Regions from separate parts of the Brevibacillus sp. SIMBA_040 genome, predicted to be linked through region 1. Evidence: riboswitches for the same ligand, from Rfam matches in the RefSeq annotation. Region 1 holds a riboswitch; each other region holds the start of a gene.
The links. A riboswitch is a leader RNA that binds a small molecule or an ion and turns the genes downstream of it on or off. The one in region 1 is predicted to bind S-adenosylmethionine.

Region 1 (7,906 bases):
TCGAGTTATACTAAACAAAGTGGAGAGTTGAGTTACACGGATACGAAGACTAAAGGTGGAGTAGTTCTTTATGCGAATATGGAAACGAGTGTTGCTCCTGATGCTTGTAGTCATCGCTACAACAGCCGGGTACTACGGATATTCCTTTTATCAGTTTGCACAAAATATTCAAGAGCCCAATGTGATTACGCCGCCGCCACTAGATGGTGGAGCAGCAACAAAGGCAGCCGAGATCCCGCAGTGGGATGGCAAAGAGCGAGTCAATATCCTGCTGATGGGTGTAGACCGCAGAGGTATGAAAAACAATGGTCTCCCGCGTTCGGATTCGATGATGCTGGTCAGCGTAGATCCGTTGACGAAGCGTTATGATCTGTTCTCCATTTTGCGGGATACCTATGTGGATATTCCGGGCAATGGAAGCTCTCGAATCAACTCGGCGATTGTCGATGGTGGACCGGAGCTAGCTATGAAGACCGTAAGTCAATTTACGGGATTACCTGTAGATCGCTACGTCATTACTGATTTTGAAGGCTTCAAGGCACTGATTGACGCCGTAGGCGGTGTGGAGCTGGATGTGGAGAAGAATATGTACTACCACGATCCGACCGACAAGGGTGTATACGACATTCATTTGAAAAAGGGCTTGCAGCAGTTAGACGGGAACAAAGCGTTGCAATACGTTCGCTTCCGTCATGATGCTACCTCAGATTATACGCGCACCGAGCGGCAGCGTAAATTATTGGCCGCAATAGCAAATCAGATGAAAAACGGTACGACTTTGATCCAATTGCCAAGCATTTTGAAAGAAGTTACGCCGTATGTCCAAACGAATATCGGCTCGATGGATATGCTGAAGCTATCCGCACTTGGACTCAGCTTGAATACACAGTCGCCAGGAAATTACCAACTGCCGCCGATGGGAATGTTCCGTGAATCTCACAAGGCAGGATCGGTTCTGGTCCCCGATGTAGATCAAGTTCAATCCTTTATTCAGGAAAAGCTTCAGCCGCCCACTGCGGAAGCTATGCAGCCGATGGATGAAAGCAAGAGCAGCACGCCAAATTGAGCGTGCTGCTTTTTTTGTGTGTGGTGATGAAAGGATTGGGGCAGACTAATCCATGATTTTCTATGCATTGAGGTGAGCGTGGATGGATCAGAAGGGCGCACGCAAATGGTTTACCCATACAGGTGATTTGGTAACCGAGCAAATTGATGAGCCAAATGAGCGCGTGTGTCTTTACTATTTATCCAGTATGGCAGACGCCAAGGTCGTCTACAGTGAGCTCATTCCAAAGCTTAGAGAGATTTGTCTGGGCGATGTAGGGATTGAAGAGATCGAGCGGCATTTAGGAGGAGCTGGCAGCAACCGAATCTATGAGGAATCGGAAGCAATCAAGCGGTTACTCAGCGGAAACATTTACGTTCACGTAAAAGGAGCAGCTTACGGAATTGCCATTCCGAGCGACGGTACCGTAGGCAGAAATATTCAGGCTCCAGAAATCGAAACGGTTGTTCTGGGGCCACAAATAGCCTTCGTGGAAGATCTTCAGGTAAACATCTGCATCATACGCAAATATATGTCGACTCCTCGGTTGTTTCATGAAAGGTTGACCGTGGGAAATACGATCCCGATGGATGTTTCGATCCTCTACCTGGAGGGAACTGCTGATACGGAAAACGTGAATACTGTGCGTGAGCGTATTCAGAACCTGGAGCTGGACAGCAGCATGGACTCGGCCATTCTAGCTCAATATATTGCAGACAACGAAAAGTCATTATTCCCTACCTTACAGCAGACAGAACGCCCGGATCGCGTCATTCATGGATTGCGAGAGGGACAGATCGCCATCCTGGTAGAAGGAAGTCCGTTTGCGTTGCTTGGTCCCACGACCTTGCTACAATTTTTTCAGTCGCCAGATGACTATTACTTGCGCTGGAGTCTGGCTACATTCAACCGGACGATGCGTGTATTTGCCATGATTTTGTCGCTGATTTTGACCCCTGTTTACGTGGCGGCACTTACATACCATTACGAGATGATTCCAGCAGACCTGTTGCTTTCCCTTGCCCAATCACGTTCACGTGTGCCATTGCCGCCATTATGGGAAGCGATTTTGATGGAGCTCATCATTGAGCTTTTGCGGGAAGCAGGTGCCAGATTGCCTACCAAGGTCGGTCAAACGATCGGTATCGTAGGTGGTATTGTTATCGGTCAGGCGATTGTGCAAGCGGGATTTACGAGCAACATCCTGATTATTATCGTGGCCCTTGGTGCGCTCTCTTCGTTTATCGCGCCCAGCTATATGATTGGCTCGACCATTCGAGTCATTCGCTTTCCCATGATCTTGTTGTCGGGATTATTGGGGGCTTTAGGGATTGTTGTTGGCTTTAGCTTTCTGGCCAGTCACTTGCTGCGTCAGACCAGCTTGGGTCGTCCGTATATGTATCCGATCTACCCGGTTCGTTTCTCGGATTGGAAAGACGGCTTTATTCGTGCACCACTATCTTCCCTGACTGAGCGAAACCATTTTTTCTCGCCCAAAAAAGTACGTCGTTTTGATCGTGACAAGGCAAAAGAAAAGAAAGACATCGACGAGTAAGAGAGGCTCTTATGGACACCAATATTGAGGTAAAAAAAGGGAACACGATATCAGCGTTTCTGGCTGGATTTATGGTTCATGGTACCCAACTTGGAGTCGGGGTTCTTGGTTTTCAGCGTGTCATCGCAAAGGAGTCAGGACATGATGCGTGGATATCGGTCATTATGGCCGGGCTATTTACCCATCTGACCGTATGGGTGATTGTGAAGACCTTGCAGAAATACCCCTCGTCAGACATATACGGAATCCAGAACGACGTGTTTGGAAAGTGGATCGGGACGTGCTTAGGAGTCGTTTATTTGACGTATTTTTTTATGTCAGCGGGTGTGGTATTACGTACCTACATCGAAGTGGTGCAGACATGGGTGTTTCCGAATTTGCCGACATGGATATTGTCAGCGATCATTCTCATTCTTGCTTTTTACACGGTCTTGGGAGGGATTCGTGTAGTCGCTGGCTATACGTTCTTTTCAGTGGCGGTCACGATTTGGCTCATATGTGACCTGTACTTTCCGCTACAATTTGCACAGTGGGAGTATTTATTTCCGATTTTGGATACGAACATGGAGCAGCTTTTCAAAGGCATGGTAGCAATGTCGTTGACCAGTATCGGCTTCGAAGTCATCTATGCCGTGTACCCGTATGTGCAAAATAAGGAAAGAGTGGTTAGCAGCACACAATGGGCCATACTCGTTACCTATTTGATCTATACGTTAGTCATGGTCGTGTCGCTGGTCTTTTTTAGTCAAGGACAGTTAATGAGAACGATCTGGGCGACGCTCAATCTGAAAAAAATGGTGTACATGCCTATTATGGAGAGGTTTGAGCTTGTAGGCATTTCCATGTGGCTACTCGTGGTTCTGCCAAACATCATGATCTTTCTCTGGGCTTCTGCACGTGGGATCAAACGATTGTTTGGCTGGAATCTGCGCAAATCGTTGTATTGGATTTTACCTATCATTTACATCGCTTCACTGGCACTTCTCACCAGACAGGAGATGAATCGGCTCAACGACATTTACTCCAAAATCGGAATGTATGTCGCCTACATATATCCGTATTTTTTGTATTTAATGGTCATCATAAAGCAGCGTGCCAAGCGAGCGAAGGAGGGTGCGTCAGATGCATCTATACCCGAATAGCCAGAAAAAATGGTTCATGCATTATTGGGCTATGTGGTGCTCCCTAATCTTGATGATGACAGGCTGCTCGGACAGGCAGATTTTTGACGAGACGGGCCTCGCTACCGTAGTTGGTTATGACCAGTTGAAAGATAAAAATATTCGCGCCACCATCGTGATGCCCTCGATCAATCCGGAAGCAAAGGAAAAAATTCAAGTGATTTCTGCTGTGGGCGAAACCAGTAAAGGAATTCGCGACCGTACGAATTTGCAATCAGATAAGCGGATACTGGGAGGGCAAATACGCGTAGCCCTGTACAACGAGCATTTTGCCCGAAATGGAATTGGCAGCATTATTGATACGCTGTATCGGGATTCCTCTCTTTCCAGCAGAGTCTACCTCTGTGTATATGATGGAGATACTTATGATCTCTTGACATACCCGTATAAGGAAGAAGGAAATATCGGGATCTATATGTATAGAATGATTGAACAAAATATAAAAGGAGAAAAAATCCCTTCGTCTACCATGCATGAATTTTTCAGGGCTTACTATGATACAGGGATCGACCCAATCATGCCCTTTATTACGCGAAAAGGAGACGAATTGATGATTAAAGGGGTCGCCTTGTTTCGCGGCGATCGCTATGTGGGATGGATCTCGCCTAAGGAAGCTTTTCTGATCAAGCTTATTCATGGCAAGTTCAAAATTGGTAGCTATGATACCTCAGTGCCTGCTCAGATTTTCGGTCAGACCCCAAAGGATCAAAGTAATAAAAAAGATAAAGTACAGCTCGTCTTTGATACCATTTCAAGTGTCTCCAAAATCAAGCTGGAGCAAGCATCCCCTCCGCACTTTAATGTCCATGTTCGCTTGCATGCACGTATTCTTGAGATGACGCTTCCGTTGAAGCTGGAGGACCCCAAGATGATGAAGATTATGGAAAGGGCGTTGGAGCAGGAGATCGAACAGGAGCTGCAAAAGGTAATCAAAAAACTGCAAGCGATGGGTGTCGATCCTGCTGGCTTCGGCATCGTGTATCGTGCGAATCAGAGGGGCATGTCCGAGATGACCGTAAACGAATGGAGGAAGATGTTTAAGGACGCACAGTTTCAATTTCATGTGAAAGCAACCATCATCCGAAATGGCGTCATGGATTAGAAAAAACTTTTACCTACTATTACTATTGACTTACTATTTTCAAAAGCGATATAATCCGACTTGTATCATGAAAATATGCAAAACGAACATAATATACGTGGAAATCTTTCTTATCAAGAGAGGCGGAGGGACAGGCCCTATGAAGCCCGGCAACCGGTCTATTTTCGAATAGACGTCGCGGTGCCAATTCCTACAAGATTGATTGGATCTTGATAGATGAGAAGGGTGGATGCGAACGTATAAATTGCGTTGCAGCCCCTTTTTCGTTTGATGAAAAAGGGGCTCGTTTGTTTTTAACGGGAGGTGGAAATGGTTGATTCAACTGCGAGAGCTGCATAAGAGCTATCTGGTACAGGGAAATAAAATCCCTGCATTACTGGGGATTAACCTCTCAATCAAAAAGGGAGAGATATATGGGATTATTGGCCATTCCGGTGCGGGGAAAAGTACATTAATTCGTTGTATGAATCTGCTGGAGCGGCCAACTACAGGCGAGGTCATCATTGACGGTGTTGATTTGACCAAGCTGGATGATCGGAGGCTGCAGGAGCAGCGCCGTCACGTCGGTATGATTTTTCAACACTTTAATTTGCTGTCATCGGCTACGGTTGGTGAAAACGTCGCTTTTCCGTTGAAGCTGGCAAAGCGCCCCAAAGCCGAGATCAAGAAAAAGGTGGACGAACTATTAAAGCTGGTGGGCCTTGAGGATCATCGGGACAAATATCCGGCACAGCTGTCAGGCGGACAGAAGCAGCGGGTAGGGATTGCACGGGCTTTGGCGAACGACCCGAAGGTACTCTTGTGTGATGAAGCTACATCGGCGCTCGATCCACAGACGACCAACTCCATTTTGGCGCTGCTCCTCGATATTAATCGCAAGCTGGGGCTGACTATCGTACTCATTACACATGAGATGCAGGTCATCCGCTCCATTTGTGATCGGGTAGGTGTTATTGACGGTGGCCTGATTGTAGAGGAAGGCGATGTGCTTGAAGTATTCCTCAAGCCGAAGCACCCGACCACACAGGAATTTGTAGAGCAGGTGGCTGATTCTCATGAGCTGCGCGAAATGGTAGCGCATGAGAAGGCTTCCGGTAATCGCACGATCGCACGCGTCACCTTTTTGGGGGAACAGACGTACAAGCCGATTCTGTTTCAGACGATGCAAGAGACAGGTACTGTGTTCAGCATCCTGCAAGGGACGATCTCACGGATGAAAGATACGCCGTATGGTCAGCTTGTTGTCGAGCTGGAAGGCAATGCAGAACAAAACAAGCAGGCAATCGAGAAGCTGCGTGAGCGTGGCCTGGAAGTGGAGGTGATCTAGATGGAGTGGCTGGAACTAAAAAATGTGGATTGGTCTGAGATTGGAATTGGGACAGTAGATACACTCTCCATGCTTGGTTTTTCAACCTTGTTTACCATCTTGATTGGATTGCCGCTGGGCATCATTCTGTTTCTCACCTCAAGAGGGCAGCTTCTGGCCAACCGTGGATTTTATCTCGTCGCATCTTTTATTGTGAACGTCCTGCGTTCCGTTCCTTTTATCATTTTGATGATCTTATTGATTCCTGTTACCAAAGCGATTGTAGGTACCTCGCTGGGAGTACTTGGCTCCATCCCGCCGCTGGTCATCGGGGCAGCGCCATTTTTTGCCCGACTGGTCGAAACCTCTTTGCGGGAAGTAGATCGCGGGGTAACGGAGGCAGCACAATCCATGGGTGCTTCGAATTGGCAAATTGTCTGGAACGTACTTTTGCCGGAAGCCCGCTCGGGTCTGATTGCAGGGATTACGATTACGACAGTCGCCCTCGTTTCCTATACGGCGATGTCCGGGGTTATCGGTGGCGGTGGCTTGGGTGATCTGGCGATTCGCTATGGATATCAACGCTTCCAGACTGATGTCATGATTGTTACTGTTGTTATTTTGTTAGTGTTGGTTCAGATCTTGCAATCGCTGGGGGACCGTCTGGTTCTCAAATACAGCCGCAAGTAAGGTCTTTCCATAAATCGTTTTAGAAGTGGTTTACAAATAAAGGGGGAAATCTACTGTGAAGAAACTGGTTGTATCTGTACTTTCTACTGTATTGGCATTTTCTTTGGCAGCTTGCGGAAGCAAAACAGAAACCGCTCCTGCTCCATCTACAGGTGGCGCACAAGGTGGACAACAACAAGAAGTTACGTTGACTATTGGTGCTACTGCTGTACCACACGGGGAAATCCTGAAGTTTGTTCAACCTAAGCTGAAGGAACAAGGTGTAAACTTGGTGATTAAAGAATTCACTGACTATGTACAACCAAACGTACAAGTAAATGAAAAACAACTCGACGGAAACTTCTTCCAACATAAACCATACCTGGAGCAATTCAATAAAGACCAGAACATGACTTTGGAGCCTGTGACTGCGGTACACATTGAGCCATTCGGTGCTTACTCCAAAAAAATCAAAAGCGTTGATGAGCTAGTTGATGGCGCAACAATCGCACTGCCAAACGACGTAACCAACAACGGTCGTGCGCTGGCTCTTCTCGAAAAAAACGGTGTAATCAAGCTGAAAGACGGCGTAGGCATCAGCGGTACGGTAAAAGATATCGTAGAAAACAAGAAAAACGTGAAATTCAAAGAAGTTGAGGCTGCTATGCTGCCGCGCGTTCTGGATGAAGTAGATCTGGCTCTGATCAACACTAACTATGCATTGGAAGCGAAGCTCGTACCTACCAAAGATGCTCTGTTCATCGAAGACAAAGAATCTCCATATGCAAACTTCCTGGTAGCTCGTCCTGACAACAAGGATTCCGAAGCAATGCAAAAGCTGGCGAAAGAACTGAACTCGCCTGAGGTGAAAAAATTCCTCGAAGACACATACCAAGGCGCGATCATCCCAGCGTTCTAAGTAACCAATTAATTGAGCGATCACATAAACCCAATCTGCCTACTACGGCTGGTTGGGTTTATTTCCCTTAACAATAGAATAAATATTCATAAAATTAAATTAAATATCTTCAAACCCCATTCTCAAGCC
Region 2 (7,906 bases), on a different contig from region 1:
CAACAGAGCTGGTCAACAGTGGAAAGATGGCGAGTGCAAGCAAAATGCCCTTTTTACGAGGCCCGAGCTTCGAAATGTAATAAGCTGCAGGAAAACCTAACAGGATGCAAGCGATGGTCGTTACGATACTCACTTGCAGAGTCGTCAGCAAAATCTTCATAAAGTACTTGTCAGTCAGAAACTGGAGATATCCTTGTAGTGTAAAGCTGCCTTCTTGATAGAAGGTAGACGCAATCGTGAGCACGATCGGAATGACCATGAACAGCGTCAAAAACAACACGCCTGGCAGCAGCAATAAATAAAGACCCTTTTTTTTCATTCCATTAACTCCTGTTCACGGTATCGTCAGGCTTTCAGCGCGCGGATAAAACGTACAAAGAATGCATCGGCATCCACGTCCAGACAGACATTCATGTTTGGCTCTTTTTTCAATCGGTTTTGGAAATCACACACAGTCTGCCCGTCACACAGTTCGCTTCTCGTCTCGATATCGACATACAGCTTTTTCGTCGTCACCAAATCCTTGGACAAGGCGACCCCAACAGCTAGTGGGTCATGCATGGCGCATGCCCGTACACCATTTCGTTCAAAATAACGTTTTAAATAATCGGAAGTGCTTTGCTTCACATAACGCCCAATCGGCGTATCGCCTAGCTCTCCAATATGTTCTTCGTTCAGCAGTACTTTTCTCGTCACATCTAGTCCTACCAAAGTTAGCTCAGGAAAGCCTGCATGAAAAACAAACTTGGCTGCCTCCGGGTCCACATACATGTTGTACTCAGCGACAGGAGTCACATTGCCGTGTTCTTTGACTACCCCGCCCATAAAGATCACTTCTTTAACAAGCTCCACCAGCTCGGGGCATTTTTTCACAGCCAGCGCCAGATTGGTCAGTGGTCCTGTCATAACCAGCGTCACTTCACCCGGCTGCTTTTTCACTTGTTCAATGATGAAATCCGGTCCGAAGCCCTCTGATGGCCGCTTCGTGACGGTGACACCTCGCAGTGCGCCTCCCAGTCCGTCCTCGCCATGAACACTGTGCTCGAAAAATACGGGACGCAGCAATGGCTGGGACGCACCCTTCACGACTGGGATCTGCTCCCCTACTTGCAGCAAGTCGAGAATTTTGCATGTATTTTCTGTAGCTTTCCCCAGAGAGACATTACCGTTGACGGTCGTAACTCCGATGAGCTCACACTCGCCACTCTTCACTGCGAGCATGATCCCGAGAGCATCATCGATACCTGTATCGACATCCAAAATGATTTTTGGCTTCATGGGTGGGCCTCCTCTCGCATCTGTTTTGAAAAAACAAGGGTATAAGCACATGGTTTATACCCTCGTTCCTTTTTACCCTTTATTGAGTGATTTCACGGTTCCAACGGTCAATCCAAGCCTTGGAATTTTCGTTTACGAATTTCATATCCAGCTTTTGCAGCTTGTTGATCGTTTCTTCGCCATATGTTACGCCTTTTGCTTCTTCATCTGTAAGCTTAACAGCCGTGTTAACTGGCGAATCTATTTTTGCTTTCGCTGCTTTTTCCTGAACGTCCTTGCTCAATTGATAGTTGATGAAGTCTTCAGCCAGCTCTTTGTTTTTGCTGCCTTTTACGATGTTTACCGTATTCATTACTGCGTAGCCACCGCTAGTAGGTGCTACAAACTTCGCTTCTGGTACTGCTGCCTGAATATCCTTGAAGTACATTTCCATGATTGGTCCAACTGCAATCTCTTCTTGGCTGAACATGTTTACGTACTCAGATGTTTTGTCGTAATACTTCACTACGCCTTTGTTTACTTCTTTCATTTTGGCAAACGCTTGGTCTTCGTTAAATTCTTTGCTTCCAGCCACTTTCGAAGCGCTGTCGAGGATCATTGGGCCAGTTGTGGAGGTGATGCTTGGCAGTGTCAGCTTGCCTGCCAGCTCTGGGTTCCACAGGTCTTTCCAATCTTTGATTTCGGTTTTTACGATGTTTGGATTGTAGGCAATCCCGAATTGTCCAATCGTGTAGGCAGGACCGTAGTCTTCACCCAGTGGAGCTTTGGCAATATCATAAATCTCGTTCAGGTTAGGGATGCGCGTACGATCGATTTTCTCAAATGCACCGCTATCGATACCTTGTTGAGCATAATAGTCGGAAAGATAAATCAGATCGACATCTGAGCTGCCTTGACGGACTTTATTCAGACGCTCTGCATTGTTCCCGATTTCCAGAACGATTTTGACGTTATGCTCTTTTTCGAACGGCTCATACACTTCTTTGCGGAAAAAGTCTTCGGAGAAACCCCATGTAGAGATGACCAGCTTGGTTGGCTCACCCTTTGCTGCTCCACCAGCAGCCCCTTGTTGTGGTTGCTCACCACTGCCACAGCCAGCCAGTGCCAACGAGAGTGCAGAAAAGGATAGGATTCCTGTCAGTAATTTTTTCATTTTAACTTCCTCCATTTCAGGTATCGCCTGAGTCTTATTCTTCCATTGGCTTAGGATTCAACGTTTCTCTGTTTTTATACAACCTGCAACCGTTGATAAACCCCCTACTGTTCCACCGTTCGCGTTTATCTATGCATCAACCACACCCTTATAAAGGTAAAATTTGTTAAAAAGAAAAAAGAAAAGTACCCTTGATTAGAACGTTTCATTCTAAACAAGAGCACTTTTCTTCGTAAACAAAGAGAAGCGACACCCGTTTTCGCCAAAGCTTATGGTCTTCTCTTGAGATAGATCAAAAGAGAAAATCCAAATTACTCTGTCAGGTATTCAGTTCTGGTTCTGTCAGAATAACATTCGTAATCGCCAGCTGTGTAGCAGCGTCGTAGTCTCGTAGTACAGCCTCTATGTTCAGGCCCATTTCTTCTTCCAATCGTTCCCGTAGTCTTTTCTTATATAGAAGAGACATTCGGAAATCGACTTCGAGCTTTAGTGATGGGGCCTCACCCTCCAGCGCAACAGAGCGCGGAGAACGGCGATGTTTGGCATAGAAGGTAATCATTTGGTTCTCGATCGTTACTCTCAGTAGAGTCGTTCCAAATCCGAACAACTCTTTTGCTATCTCATTATATATAGCAGATAGCTTTTTTCTGATTTCATTCGTATCCAATAGTGTCATGGCCATCACCTGTGAGAACATATATCAGGTTTGTTTTTTTCCATTATACATATGTTCTGCTCCTCTAGCAAGTAATCATTCGTATTTTGACTAAATTTATTGCTTGCGACCTGTATAAACTACAATTTTTCAATCTAAATACTTCACTTAGTTTTCCTTGCGACAACTTCCGACAAAATCGTATTGAAAATATTCGAATATAATTCTCTTAGATTTTCCTCTGTCTGCTCATCATTTTTAAAGCCATACTCAAATATTGTGTACTGCCCATTTTTGTTGATAAATCCAGTTGCAAACATTCCTGAATTTGTTGCTGGCGCTTTAGAATATGTTAATGCTTCCTCTATGAATGGATAATACGACTTCTTTGATCCAATAAAAAACACAGGGTATTTCAAGTTTTTATAAAGATCCGCAAATCTGGCACTAGATGCTTCTTCAAGAAACTCTGGCATAATAAATAAAGCGTGAAATTCTGTATCAGGAGTGCTACTCATCTTTCCAAGTTCGATCTCAGTGAACTCTATGTTTTTTTCGTCAACCATAGGAGGATTCCCTACAACGCCTATTTTTATTGTTTGCTCGTTTGGGAGAAGGACGGATTCATCAATGTTCGCACAGCCCGCAGTCAAAAAACAACATGATAAAATGAGAGTAAAAAGGAATTTACACAACGAAATCGCCCCATCCCCTTTTTTACATATAATACCATATTTGAGTTTAACCTGAGAAATAACTTGGCGATTTTCTCGAAAGTTAATATTTTTAAAAACATTTGACAGACATGAACAAGCAAGCTATAATCCAACTAACCGAATCAGATTTTATCGATTTAATTGAATAAAACGTTCTCTTATAAAGAGAGGTGGAGGGACTGGCCCTATGATACCTCGGCAACCTATCTCGATAGATATGGTGCCAATTCCAGCGGAAAACATTCCGGAAGATAAGAGAGGTGTTCTACGACTGTTTCACGATGACAGTTTCTAACCTCTTCTATTTTCAGAAGAGGTTTTTTTGCATACTTACGCAATACCAAGTTCTCTACCCTCTTTTCGGCATTACTTTTCAATATATATAAAAAACAAGGATTGGGGAGAAATTCAAATGAAAAAGACAGGTCTGTTACTCACATCACTGCTACTCGCGGCATCACTCGTGACCGCTTGCGGAGGCAAACAAGAAGCTGCACCAGCAACTGGCGCAGCTGAACAAACAAGCGTCAAGGTTGGTGTAACCGGGGGACCACACGAAGAAATCATGAACAAAGTAAAAGAAGTGGCAAAAACAAAAGGATTGGATGTAGAAGTTGTCGTCTTCAACGATTATGTACAGCCGAACCAAGCCCTCGATAAAGGAAACCTGGACATCAACAGCTTTCAAACAATTCCTTTCCTCGATAAATTCAATCAAGACCATAAAACAAAGCTGACCATCATCGGCAAAACCGTGACTTATCCGATGGGGCTCTACTCCACCAAGCATAAAAAAATAGAAGACATCCCAGACGGCGGTGTTGTCGGCATCCAAAACGATCCTTCGAACCGCGCTCGTGCCCTGCAACTATATCAGGCAGCTGGTCTGATCAAATTGAAGGATGGCGTAGGTGACAATGCGACACCTCTGGATATCGTAGAAAATCCGAAGAATCTGAAGTTCAAAGAGCTCGAAGCAGCATTCCTGGCGCGTTCCCTAAACAACGTTGAGGTCGCTTCGATCAACACCAACTTTGCAATGGAAGCAGGCTATTCCCCTAAAAAGGATGCGATCTTTGCTGAAACCTCTGATTCACCGTATGTAAATGTCCTCGTTGCCAATGACAAAAACAAAGACAATCCAGCTTACCAAAAGCTTGTTGATAGCTATCGTTCCGAAGAAGTAAAGAAATTCATCGAAGAACGCTTTGAAGGTTCCGTGCTTCCTTCCTGGTAAAAATTAAGTAAGCAGCAAGGAGACGTTAAGAAATGATACAGCTAACCGACATTCATAAGTCATACAAAGTGGGCAATAAGCAGGTCGAGGCTTTGAAGGGCGTCTCATTGAACGCGGAAAAAGGGCAAATCTATGGTGTCATCGGCTTTAGCGGAGCGGGGAAAAGTACCCTGCTCCGTACCATCAATTTGCTGGAAAAGCCGACGAGCGGTTCTGTTATCGTAAATGGTCAAGATATGCTTTCTCTGAAAGAAAAAGAGCTGCGTCAGGCACGCAAAAAAATCGGCATTATTTTTCAGCATTTTAATCTGCTGTCATCTTACAACGTTTTCGACAATGTAGCTGAGATTTTGCGTATGAACCGCGTTCCAAAGGATGTCATCAAGCAAAAGGTCGAGGATCTGCTCCGACTGGTGGGACTTGCGGACAAGGCAAACGCTTACCCTTCCCAGCTGTCAGGTGGACAAAAACAGCGTGTCGGCATCGCCCGTGCGCTGGCTACCGATCCGGAAATCTTGCTCTGTGACGAAGCAACCTCGGCGCTCGATCCACAAACAACCGAATCGATTCTTGAGCTTCTGCTGGATATTAACAAGAAATTCGGCCTGACCATTGTCCTAATCACACACGAGATGCAGGTCATCAAAAAAATCTGCGATCATGTTGCCATCATGGAAAACGGTCACGTCATTGAACAGGGCTCGGTGCTCGATGTTTTCAGCAATCCGCAGCAACCGACCACACGTAACTTTATTAAAACGATTTTTGATGATGAAGTCCCTGCGGAAATACTGTCCAAGATCAAGCAAACTGGACCTTCTGCCAAAATTCTTCGCGTCGCTTTTCGTGGAGATGCAGCGCTCGATCCCGTTCTTGGAACGCTGTCTGCACGTTTCCCGGTAAGCACCAATTTATTGTACGGCTCGATTACTTCTATCAAAGGAACCGCACTCGGCATTCTGCTTCTTCACATATCCGGTGAGCAGCAAGCTGTGCAGGACGGCGTCGCTTTCCTGCGTGAGTCCGTCTACAACGTAGAAATCGTAACACGAGAGGAGGTAACCCGGTAATGGATCGTTTGACAGAAATGATTCCCGTATTTGGGCAATCGCTGCAAGAGACTGTCATCATGGTGGGCATCTCCTTGTTTATCGCTACGATCATCGGGATTCCACTGGGGATTCTGATTGTCATTACCCAGGGCAATCATTTGTTTCCGAGCAAGGTTATTTATCACACGTTGAATACTCTCATCAATATCGTTCGGTCATTGCCCTTCATCATCCTGATGGTCGCCATCATTCCTTTTACAGAGCTGGTTGTCGGTACCTCGATCGGAATCGAAGGAGCAATCGTCCCTCTCATCGTCTATACAGCGCCTTACATCGCCCGTTTGATGGAAACGGCACTGCTCGACGTCGATCGTGGTGTGATTGAGGCTTATCGTGCGATGGGTGCATCCCGTTTACAAATTATCTCTCGCATCATGCTGCGCGAAGCAAGACCCGGCATCGTCTTGTGTCTGACGATCGCTACGATCGGGTTGATTGGAGCCACCGCGATGGCAGGTGCTGTAGGTGCAGGTGGACTCGGAGACCTTGCTCTGCGCTATGGCTATCAGCAGTGGGATATTGAAGTCATGATCATCACCGTCATCATTCTTGTTGTTCTGGTACAGGTCATCCAATCGCTTGGCAACTGGGCAGCTCGCAAATTGAAAAAAAGTGCGTAACAGATAAAAACCTCTAACCATTCATCGTGTTAGAGGTTTGTTCCTATTATTATAGAAGAAACACGACTGGACAGGAGGATTTCCCCATGACTACTATCCCCTCTTCATTGCTTGAAGACTTGAGAGCCTTAACTGCTGAAGATCGTGCGACTGTAAACGAAACCACGCTACAGCAGCACAGCAAGGACGAGTCTCATCATGCACCTGTACTGCCTGACATTGTTGTCTATCCCGCCTCTACACAAGAAGTCGTCTCCATCATGAAATATGCGAACGAACACCTGATTCCAGTCGTTCCGTTTGGAGTAGGGTCTAGCCTGGTGTGACTCGCAATCAGCTGAATCAGGCATTAAAAAAGCACGGCCTCTTCTTCCCGGTTGATCCCGGTGCGGACGCCACGATCGGCGGAATGACGGCAACCAATGCAAGTGGAACAACGAGTGTGCGCTATGGAATCATGCGTAGTCAAGTCCGCGATCTGGAAGTAGTCTTGGCTGACGGGACTATCATTCGTACGGGGGGACTCTCTGCCAAGTCTTCTTCTGGCTATCATTTCACAGGGCTGTTTGTTGGCTCAGAAGGCACATTGGGCAGCTTTACGGAAATTACGCTGCGGGTATATGGAATCCCGGAGACGATCATTGCCGGTCGCGCTGTGTTTCCTACTGTGAAAACTGCCGTAGATGGAGCTGTTTCTTTGCTATCCGCAGGGCTAGCTATCGCGCGTGTAGAGTTGGTTGACAGTGCATCGATCAAACAAGTGAATCTGCACAGCGAAACCGACTATCCCGAGCAGCCGACCCTGTTCTTCGAATTCCATGGTAATGAGGCTGCTTTAGCGCAGGACGTTACTTTTGCCCAGGAATTGCTGGAGGACAATGAATGTGAGAGCTTTTTAGTCGAAACCGATTCCAAAAAACGGGCCAGGCTCTGGGAAGCACGGCACAATTTAGCGTATGCCTTCAAGCACGGCTTTCCTGGCAAAGACATGATGCTGACTGACGTATGCCTCCCTCTTTCTGAACTGAGCGAAGCTGTGGTTTATGCGCGAGAAACCATTGATAACAGCGGACTTGCAGGAGGGGTTTTGGGACATGTCGGTGACGGAAACTTCCACACCACTCTCATGTACAAC
Region 3 (7,906 bases), on a different contig from region 1:
CCCACTTGACCGGCGCAAATTGTGTACTCGTTGTCATACTGTTGTAGCCTCCTGATAGTAGCGTGCGGTCACTGTACGGACAATGTCCGTGATGTCGGTTGATTCGCCTACATTGCCGCGGCCGAGAATCAGCGCTTCACCAATAGCCAGCGCCAAACGTTCTGCTTCTGCACGCGTTTGCTCGTCCTCTATGGCGTTCAAATCTGCCACTCCTGCTAGCCCAATCACGCGGCGTAGGATTTTGCATCCAGCATAACCGGCAGTGTCCTGAATCAGTCGTTCTACATAGCTCTGCCAGAGGCCTTCTACGTGAGCGCTGCGTTCTTTAGCCCGTTTATGCCACAGCTGAACAAACTGGGAAACGAATTCGTTCCAAACATCTTCGACCATCTCCAGTAAGTATTCGCGGTATGCGTCCCGTTCTCCTTGGTCTTTTTGCAAACCGTGCTGACCAGCGTAGTTGAGCAAAAGGTTTGCAATGACCGCACCGATATCAAAGCCGATCGGGCCGTAGTAAGCAAATTCAGGATCGATTGCTTTCAAGCTCGTTTCGGTAATGAAAATGCTTCCTGTATGCAAATCACCATGCAAAAGCGCTTCTGCGCGAGTCAAAAAGTCATATTTAAGCTTGGCGATCTCCAGTTTGAGCGGCTTGTTGTTCCAGATCGCTTCCACCTCTGAACGAATCAACGGGTTAAAGTTATTCGTTGGTGCATTTTCATAAGGATCAGTAAAAACCAGATCTTCAGTAATTTTGCATAATTCGGGATTTAGGAATGTTCCGACTAACGCCTTTTTTTCGTATGGATGCGCCCCGAGATCAGATGTGTAAAACAAGGTTTGCGCCATGAAACGTCCAATTTGCTTGGCAAAGAGGGGGTAACGTTTCCCTTCGATGAGACCTTTGCGCATAATGACGTGATCTCCGACGTTTTCCATTACAGTCAAAGCCAGCTCCTGGTCAAAATGATACACTTCCGGTACGAGATCAGGTACGTATTTGTGCTGAATACGCAGGGCTTCGCTCTCGATACGTGCACGATCAATCGTCAGCGGCCATGATTCCCCAACCACACGCGCAAATGGCAACGCCTGCTTCACAATCACGCTCTTTCCGGTAGCTTTCTCTTGAATATCAAACACCAGATTGAGGTTTCCATCCCCGATTTCGTGACTCGTCAGCTCTGCTCCCTCAGTAAACAGACCTGGCAAACCCTTTACGTACTCCACTGCTTCCTGCTCGGTCAACGCACGATAAGCCATGATTCATTACTCCCCTCAATGTCATTTTGTATTTATCTCTAGTGGACTGGATGCTTGCCCCAGTCTAGCAATCAAACGGTAGCCATTGCAGACATGCAAAAAGACCTCTTTTCCCGAAGAAAAGAGGTCGCTGTCGTCACGTACAAAACAAACGTGTCCTTGTCCCCCTTATCTTCCAGACTACTTTTGTTTCTGCAGGAATTAGCACCGTGCACGTCGCCTGAAACTTTAATCGCTACAAAAGCGACCAAAGAGCGTCATGTCGGTTGCCGGGTATCATCGGGCCAGTCCCTCCACCTTCTCTGGATAAGGTATCCATCGTATGCAATTATGATTTAGTTTGAATCATACAGCCACACTTACACGCTGTCAACACCCTTTTTCAGCTGCCCCCATCCATTTTTACTACCAGCTATAGTGCGTACCGGAAGCAGCTGGGCGATCCCAATTCCACCAGTCCACCTTGCCCAAAAAGGCCGCTGTAATCGACTTTTCCTGTTGCAGCTTGAGTAACTCCTTGGTCGGTCCGGTCAAAACAGCACCATAAATACGGACGCCATTTTTTTGCATGTACTGGTAACGCTCGGCAATTTGCGGCTTGCTCCTAGAAACCAAGCTAAACCCTATTTCATTGGTCAGCCGCTCCTGTTCGGTAAGATATTTCATTTCGCTCAAATAAACTGCTGCCCGGCGCAGTCCTTCGCCATTGACCAGAATCGGGGCATTCCCGTAATTAAGCTCCCGCTCCGCAAACCCCCAGACGTCACCAGCGCCGAGAAGACGAACTCCTTCCCCAGCATCACTGCGTGCCTGCTCCTGCCCTGAATCGACAGCAAACCAGACTGTTTCATATGCATCACTGCTAACATAGCGGGAAATAAGCGAGTAATATTCCTCGTAGCTCAAAAAATGGTCAAAGGAGATAGCCAGCTGAGATACTGTGCCCTCCGGCAGCTTTCCCATCGTCGTCCAGGCAGGTGTACGTAGATACTCCGAGTCCGCCAGCGTCACCTTCTGCCCCGTAATCGGATAGCTGAAAAAGAGCTTTTGCTCCCTGATCCCGTTTGTCCACTCTGGCTTGGCACTTGTCTTCCACAAATAGTTGGTGCTTTCGAAGCTTCCGGCGTTTTTGTCCTCGCTCCCCACCCGCTCACGCAGTTCCATCCTGATCTTCCCGTAAAATAAACCGACCTCTGAGCCACTGCTACCTACACTCACGCCCGGCTGCGTGAAGTTGACCATATCCTTGGCGACCCGGAACAAATCGTCGTGCATCAGGGAACCAAACCAGCCGTTCACCACAAACAGCAAGACACCTGCAAAAAAGGCAAGCGCCATCGTAAACGCGGAATTCGATAGGCGCATCCTCCATTTACCCCGCCGAATGATAGCCCGCTGTTTCTCTTCTGTAAGAGCGGCAGGGGCCTCTTTGCCTGGGTCAGAGCCCGTGCCTTGCTCTTCCCCCAGCAGAAGCCGTTCCAATCGCTGGGCGTACTCCTCATCTCTGATTACTTCTTCCCCGAGCCTTTGCTCCTCGCCCTCTGTCATTTCTCCTCGCAGGTAAGCGAGCAGCTTTTGATCCCTGCTATTTTTGTCTTTATTCTCCATCTGCTCCATCCCTCCACAACTTTCGCATCTTTTGCCGCCCTCGAAACAGAGAACGCTTTACGTCAGCCACATCGATACCCAATATTTCTGCGATTTCTGCATAGGAAAAGGAAGCTGCTGCAAGCAGAATGACCTGCTTTTGCTTTTCTGGTAGCTGCAGAAGAATTTCCTGAGCCATTTCCCACATTTCCTTGTGCACCACAGTTTCCGCAGGATCATCCACCTGCTGGTCAGCTTGTTCAGGAAGCTGCCCTACCAGCTGCAAGGGTCGCTTCGTCTGTTTACGATGCCAATCGACAAAGGCGTGGTACGCTACCTTGAACAGCCACGGCCTGACTTTTTCCCCGTGGTAATCGTCCAGGGACAAAAAGGCGCGGAAAAAGGTTTCCTGCGCCAGGTCCTCTGCCTGCCGTGCATCGCGTGTCAGCCGGAAAAGGTAGCGGTATATATCGTTTACGTGCAGTTTGTACACGTCGTCCAAGCTCACTTTCCCAACGCTTCCACACCCTTTCATTGACTACCACGCTTGGAATGGAAAAAAGTTTCACTTCGTCCACATTTCCTTTTGTTCTTTTGTGCACACTTGGCGGAAAAACAATTTGACTCCCGGTTCAGATCGTCATATCATGATGGTATCGCACACGATTTAGCAGCGTGTGAACCATATTACTCTTATCGCGAGCTGGCTGAGGGACTGGCCCTATGATGCCCGGCAACCGGCGCTCTTCTATTTTTGATTGATAGAATAGCGAAACGGTGCTAATTCCAACGGATAAGAGTCGAGACAGGAGAACCACTTCTGCGCGTCTCGGCTACTGACCCGAGAGATGAGAGGAGACGAAGACTCTTTTATAGTCGACAACCGCCTCCCTACTCACGGGGAGGCTTTTTACATTTCCTGCACGAACAAAAAGGAGGATTAGCCCTGGCATGAGTGAGCAACGCATCCTCGTAACCTATCTGACACAAGCCAAGGATCTAAACAAAAAAGCAGCTGCGATCGCAGTCGGAATGACAGTCGGATCATGGACTGACCTGCCCGCTGCCAAGCAAGCAGAGCTGCAGCCATATTTGGGCGAAGCCGTAAGTGCGACCCCGCTTGAAACACTTCCGGACGGGGAAACTCGTGGTTTGATAACCGTCAGCTACCCTACTCGGAATTTTACACAAGATATTCCGTCTCTGTTGACAGGCATTTTCGGAAAGCTCTCCATGGATGGGAAAATCAAGCTCGTTGACGTCGTTTTTCCCGATTCATTCCTGACAGCTTTCCCTGGTCCGAAATATGGAATCGACGGACTACGCAGCCGTTTAGGTGCGCACGATCGCCCTCTTCTGATGAGCATTTTCAAGTCCTGCCTCGGCCTTCCTTTTGATGATTTGAAAACGCAGTTTCGTGCCCAGGCATTGGGCGGTGTTGATCTGGTCAAAGATGACGAAATCTTCTTTGCAGATGATCGTGCCCCTTTCCTGGAGCGAATCAAAGCGTTCAAGCAAATTGCAGTGGAAACAGAAGCGGAAACAGGCAAGCCTGTCCTGTATGCAGCCAACCTGACTGGTCCTGTAAACGAGCTGAATGAAAAGGCAAAGCGTGCAGTTGAGGCTGGTGCAGATTGTCTGTTGTTCAACGTACTGGCCTTTGGCTTTGACGCTCTGCACAGACTGGCACAGGACCCTGATGTTCGCGTGCCCATCATGGCTCACCCGGCATTGGCTGGTGCGTATTATCCATCGCCTGATTACGGAATTGCCACTCCGCTCTTGCTTGGTACATTGATGCGGATTGCAGGTGCTGACCTGGTGCTGTTCCCATCCCCGTACGGCAATGTAGCCTTGGACAAATCGGAAGCACTCCAGCTTGCCCAAAAGCTCACAGCACCACTGGAAGGCATTCGCCGTTCATTCCCCGTTCCGTCCGCGGGAATCCATCCTGGACTTGTGCCACAGCTGTTTGCAGACTTCGGCTTGGATCAAATCGTCAATGCTGGCGGTGGAATTCACGGCCATCCAAGCGGAGCGACTGCGGGAGCAAAAGCATTCGTCGCTGCGATCCAGGGGGTCACTGCTGGACGTACGTTGCAGGATGCCGCGTCCGAATCGCCAGAGCTGGCTATTGCCCTAGAGAAATGGGGTGGCGGACGATGAGCAAAAAGCTGGTCCTCTTCTGCGATTTTGATGGAACCATCACGGAAAAAGACAATATCGTAGCGATTGTTCGCAAATTTGCTCCCCTTGAGTGGGAAGCGCTGACCGAGCAAATCCTTTCCCAAAAAATTAGCGTACAGGAAGGGGTAGGCAAGCTGTTTCAGCTTCTCCCCTCTTCCCTGCGCCAAGAGATCGTGGACTATATCGTAAACGAAGCTTCTATTCGTCCCGGCTTTGCGGAGTTTGTAAGCTTTTGCCGCAGCGAAGGTATCGAGCTGTTAATTACGAGCGGTGGAATCGACTTTTTCGTAGAGCCGATCCTCGCACCGTTCGATCTGTCCGATGTGCCTATCTACTGTAATGGCAGTGATTTCTCAGGCGAGCGTATTACCATTACGTGGCCGCATTCCTGCGACGAGCACTGCACAAACGGCTGTGGAATGTGCAAGACCACCATCATTCGCCGCTATGACTCAGCGAATCACTACCGCGTCGTCATCGGCGATTCCATCACTGATTTGGCAGGTGCAAAGATCGCTAATTTTGTCATCGCACGCTCCTTCCTCGCCCAGAAATCAGAGGAGCTGCAATTGCCTCATCAGACCTTTGCCACGTTCCACGACGTGATTGCTATTTTAAAAGAAATCCAATTGCAACAGGAGGTCGTCTGATCCATGACAGCAACCCTAGAGGAGCGCCTGGACGCATTTCGTCGTCTCGATGACGCCAAGCTAACTTTTGCCCGGCGGGACTGGTTCCCCGGCACCAGTGGCAATCTTTCGATTAAAATAGAGAATGAACCGCTGCAATTCGCGGTGACAGCAAGCGGCAAGGATAAAACAAAGCTTTCCCCAGAAGATTATATGGTAGTGGACAAAGACTCCCGTCCGGTGGATGCGACAACGCTAAAGCCTTCGGCGGAAACCTTGATCCACGCGGTGGTCTACAACAAATTCCCGCAGGCAGGTGCCTGCTTCCATGTTCATACGGTGTGGAACAACCTCATCTCTGAGCTGTACTTTGGACAACGCGCCTTCTCCATCCAGGGGCAGGAGCTGATCAAGGGTCTGGGAATCTGGGAAGAAAACGCACAAATCACGGTTCCGATTGTTGAGAACTTTGCCGATATTCCAACTCTAGCAGCCGCAATCGAAAAAGTAATCACCCCTGAAGTCCCTGGGGTTCTCATTCGCAACCACGGGATTTACGCCTGGGGCGGCAACGACTTTGAGGCCAAGCGTCACCTGGAAGCATTTGAATTCCTGTTTGAGTACCACGCCCGCTGGCTGCAACTGCGCCAAGCTGCCGTGTCCACTACATCTACTAATTGAGGAGGATTTAAACGATGGCACAAGTACGTTTTCACGACAACAACGAGTACATTAGCGCTCCAGAGGAAGTAGTTGCATTCCTGAATTCCCAAGAGATCATTTATGAAAACTGGGGAGTAGACCGTTTGGATGCAAAGCACCGCGACAACTACAGCCCAACTGATGAAGAAAAACAAGAAATCCTGGACACCTTCAAGCCTGAAATCGACGACATCAGCAAGCGTCGTGGCTACCTGACAGCAGATATTATCGTCCTGTCCGACAAAGTTCCGAATCTGGATGAGCTGTTGGTGAAATTCAAAGGCGAGCATCATCATACAGATGACGAGTGCCGCTTCTGCGTAGACGGTCATGGCATTTTTGCGATCAAAGGAAAGGACGATCGTTACTTCGACGTTGAGCTCTCTCCTGGCGATCTGATTTCCGTACCGCCAAACTACCGTCATTACTTTACACTGATGGACGACCGTAAAATCAAAGCAATCCGTCTGTTCGTTACTCCAGCAGGCTGGGAAGCAATCTACTAATTCAAAAGCAAAACCAAAGTCCCTGGTCATTTTTAGACCAGGGTTTCTTTTTTGGAGGCACAACGTTATTTGATTACACCATTTCCTTTGATCGATACATCTGGCACGATCCGGACAGTAGCATTGGCGAATGCTTTCGGCCAATCATCCTCTACCTTCTTCCATTCTTTGTACGCATAGGCACGCGCGTAAATACCGAAGCCAAACGGGTCTACCTCTTTTTTCTGGCATTTGGCAATGAGCTGCTCGAAGTGCTTCCGCAGCTCTTCCTCAATCATTTTCTCCATTTTCTTGTAATCCTTCTCCATGTTGAACGGAAACATTCTCTCTGAAATCGCGATTCTCATTTTCAGCTGGACATCGAAGTGGAAATGTCCGTCCTTGTATTCAGTTTTCACTTTTCGAGATACGCCCTTCACGATATAACTGATCTTGTCCTTCACAATTTTCTTTTGGGTGGCTTCCTCCAAAGGCACAGGAACCGTGAGCGATATTTCCCCCCGCTTTTCATAGAGCAGCATTTGCATGAGGATGGTATCCCTTTCACTAATTAGCTCTCCGTAGGTACCCTTTTTGGATAGAAGCGCTGTTCCCATAATCATTACCGCCTTTTCCTTTTTCATCTCCGTCACTGATGGGGTCATTCCCTTTTCAAACATCTGCCTGTGAAGCTCCTGCGCTCTCGTTTTGACGGTAAGATTCCGGTAGTTGGCAGTATCGATCAGCTTGGTTAGATGCAGAGCCAGACGAGGCTTGTCCTTCGGGTTGAAGTGAAAGAGATCATGAACGGGTCCATCAAAAACGATGATTCGCGCATTCACGGTGAATCGCGCATCGCGAAAAACCGCATCCAACAATCTAAACCAATCAGGGTGCTGTACGAGCCGCTTTCCAAGAACAATCACTTGTATTTTCCCCGCAACGGTCAATGCCGTGACCAGCCTGTCGTATCCAAGCCTCGACTCACGCAGGGTATCTGCTCGTACCCCAAATTCCTCGGACTTTTCCTTCGCTTCTCTGCTGAAAACGGGA

Region 2: it holds a riboswitch for S-adenosylmethionine, as region 1 does, so the genes downstream of both, SB752_RS11720 (MetQ/NlpA family ABC transporter substrate-binding protein) here and SB752_RS20500 (methionine ABC transporter ATP-binding protein) in region 1, are expected to answer to the same signal.
Region 3: it holds a riboswitch for S-adenosylmethionine, as region 1 does, so the genes downstream of both, SB752_RS02345 (2,3-diketo-5-methylthiopentyl-1-phosphate enolase) here and SB752_RS20500 (methionine ABC transporter ATP-binding protein) in region 1, are expected to answer to the same signal.

The regions. Positions count from the first base shown of each region.
Region 1 is NZ_JAWRXI010000012.1:60,342-68,247, reverse strand. It holds gene SB752_RS20520 (LCP family protein) at 71-1,066, shown strand; gene SB752_RS20515 (spore germination protein) at 1,149-2,600, shown strand; gene SB752_RS20510 (GerAB/ArcD/ProY family transporter) at 2,612-3,742, shown strand; gene SB752_RS20505 (Ger(x)C family spore germination protein) at 3,723-4,883, shown strand; SAM riboswitch class I at 4,991-5,106, shown strand; gene SB752_RS20500 (methionine ABC transporter ATP-binding protein) at 5,197-6,210, shown strand; gene SB752_RS20495 (methionine ABC transporter permease) at 6,211-6,879, shown strand; gene SB752_RS20490 (MetQ/NlpA family ABC transporter substrate-binding protein) at 6,935-7,777, shown strand.
Region 2 is NZ_JAWRXI010000006.1:34,453-42,358, reverse strand. It holds gene SB752_RS11745 (ABC transporter permease) at 1-319, opposite strand, end outside; gene SB752_RS11740 (nucleoside hydrolase) at 346-1,278, opposite strand; gene SB752_RS11735 (ABC transporter substrate-binding protein) at 1,358-2,431, opposite strand; gene SB752_RS11730 (DUF2294 domain-containing protein) at 2,751-3,107, opposite strand; gene SB752_RS11725 (hypothetical protein) at 3,251-3,652, opposite strand; SAM riboswitch class I at 3,958-4,060, shown strand; gene SB752_RS11720 (MetQ/NlpA family ABC transporter substrate-binding protein) at 4,215-5,039, shown strand; gene SB752_RS11715 (methionine ABC transporter ATP-binding protein) at 5,072-6,109, shown strand; gene SB752_RS11710 (methionine ABC transporter permease) at 6,109-6,771, shown strand; partial or broken gene SB752_RS11705 (FAD-binding oxidoreductase) at 6,858-7,906, shown strand, end outside.
Region 3 is NZ_JAWRXI010000001.1:467,611-475,516, forward strand. It holds gene mtnA (S-methyl-5-thioribose-1-phosphate isomerase) at 1-37, opposite strand, end outside; gene mtnK (S-methyl-5-thioribose kinase) at 34-1,263, opposite strand; SAM riboswitch class I at 1,429-1,576, opposite strand; gene SB752_RS02335 (anti sigma factor C-terminal domain-containing protein) at 1,669-2,871, opposite strand; gene SB752_RS02340 (sigma-70 family RNA polymerase sigma factor) at 2,861-3,358, opposite strand; SAM riboswitch class I at 3,541-3,650, shown strand; gene SB752_RS02345 (2,3-diketo-5-methylthiopentyl-1-phosphate enolase) at 3,802-5,016, shown strand; gene SB752_RS02350 (2-hydroxy-3-keto-5-methylthiopentenyl-1-phosphate phosphatase) at 5,013-5,687, shown strand; gene SB752_RS02355 (methylthioribulose 1-phosphate dehydratase) at 5,691-6,347, shown strand; gene SB752_RS02360 (cupin domain-containing protein) at 6,362-6,874, shown strand; gene SB752_RS02365 (Ger(x)C family spore germination protein) at 6,940-7,906, opposite strand, start outside.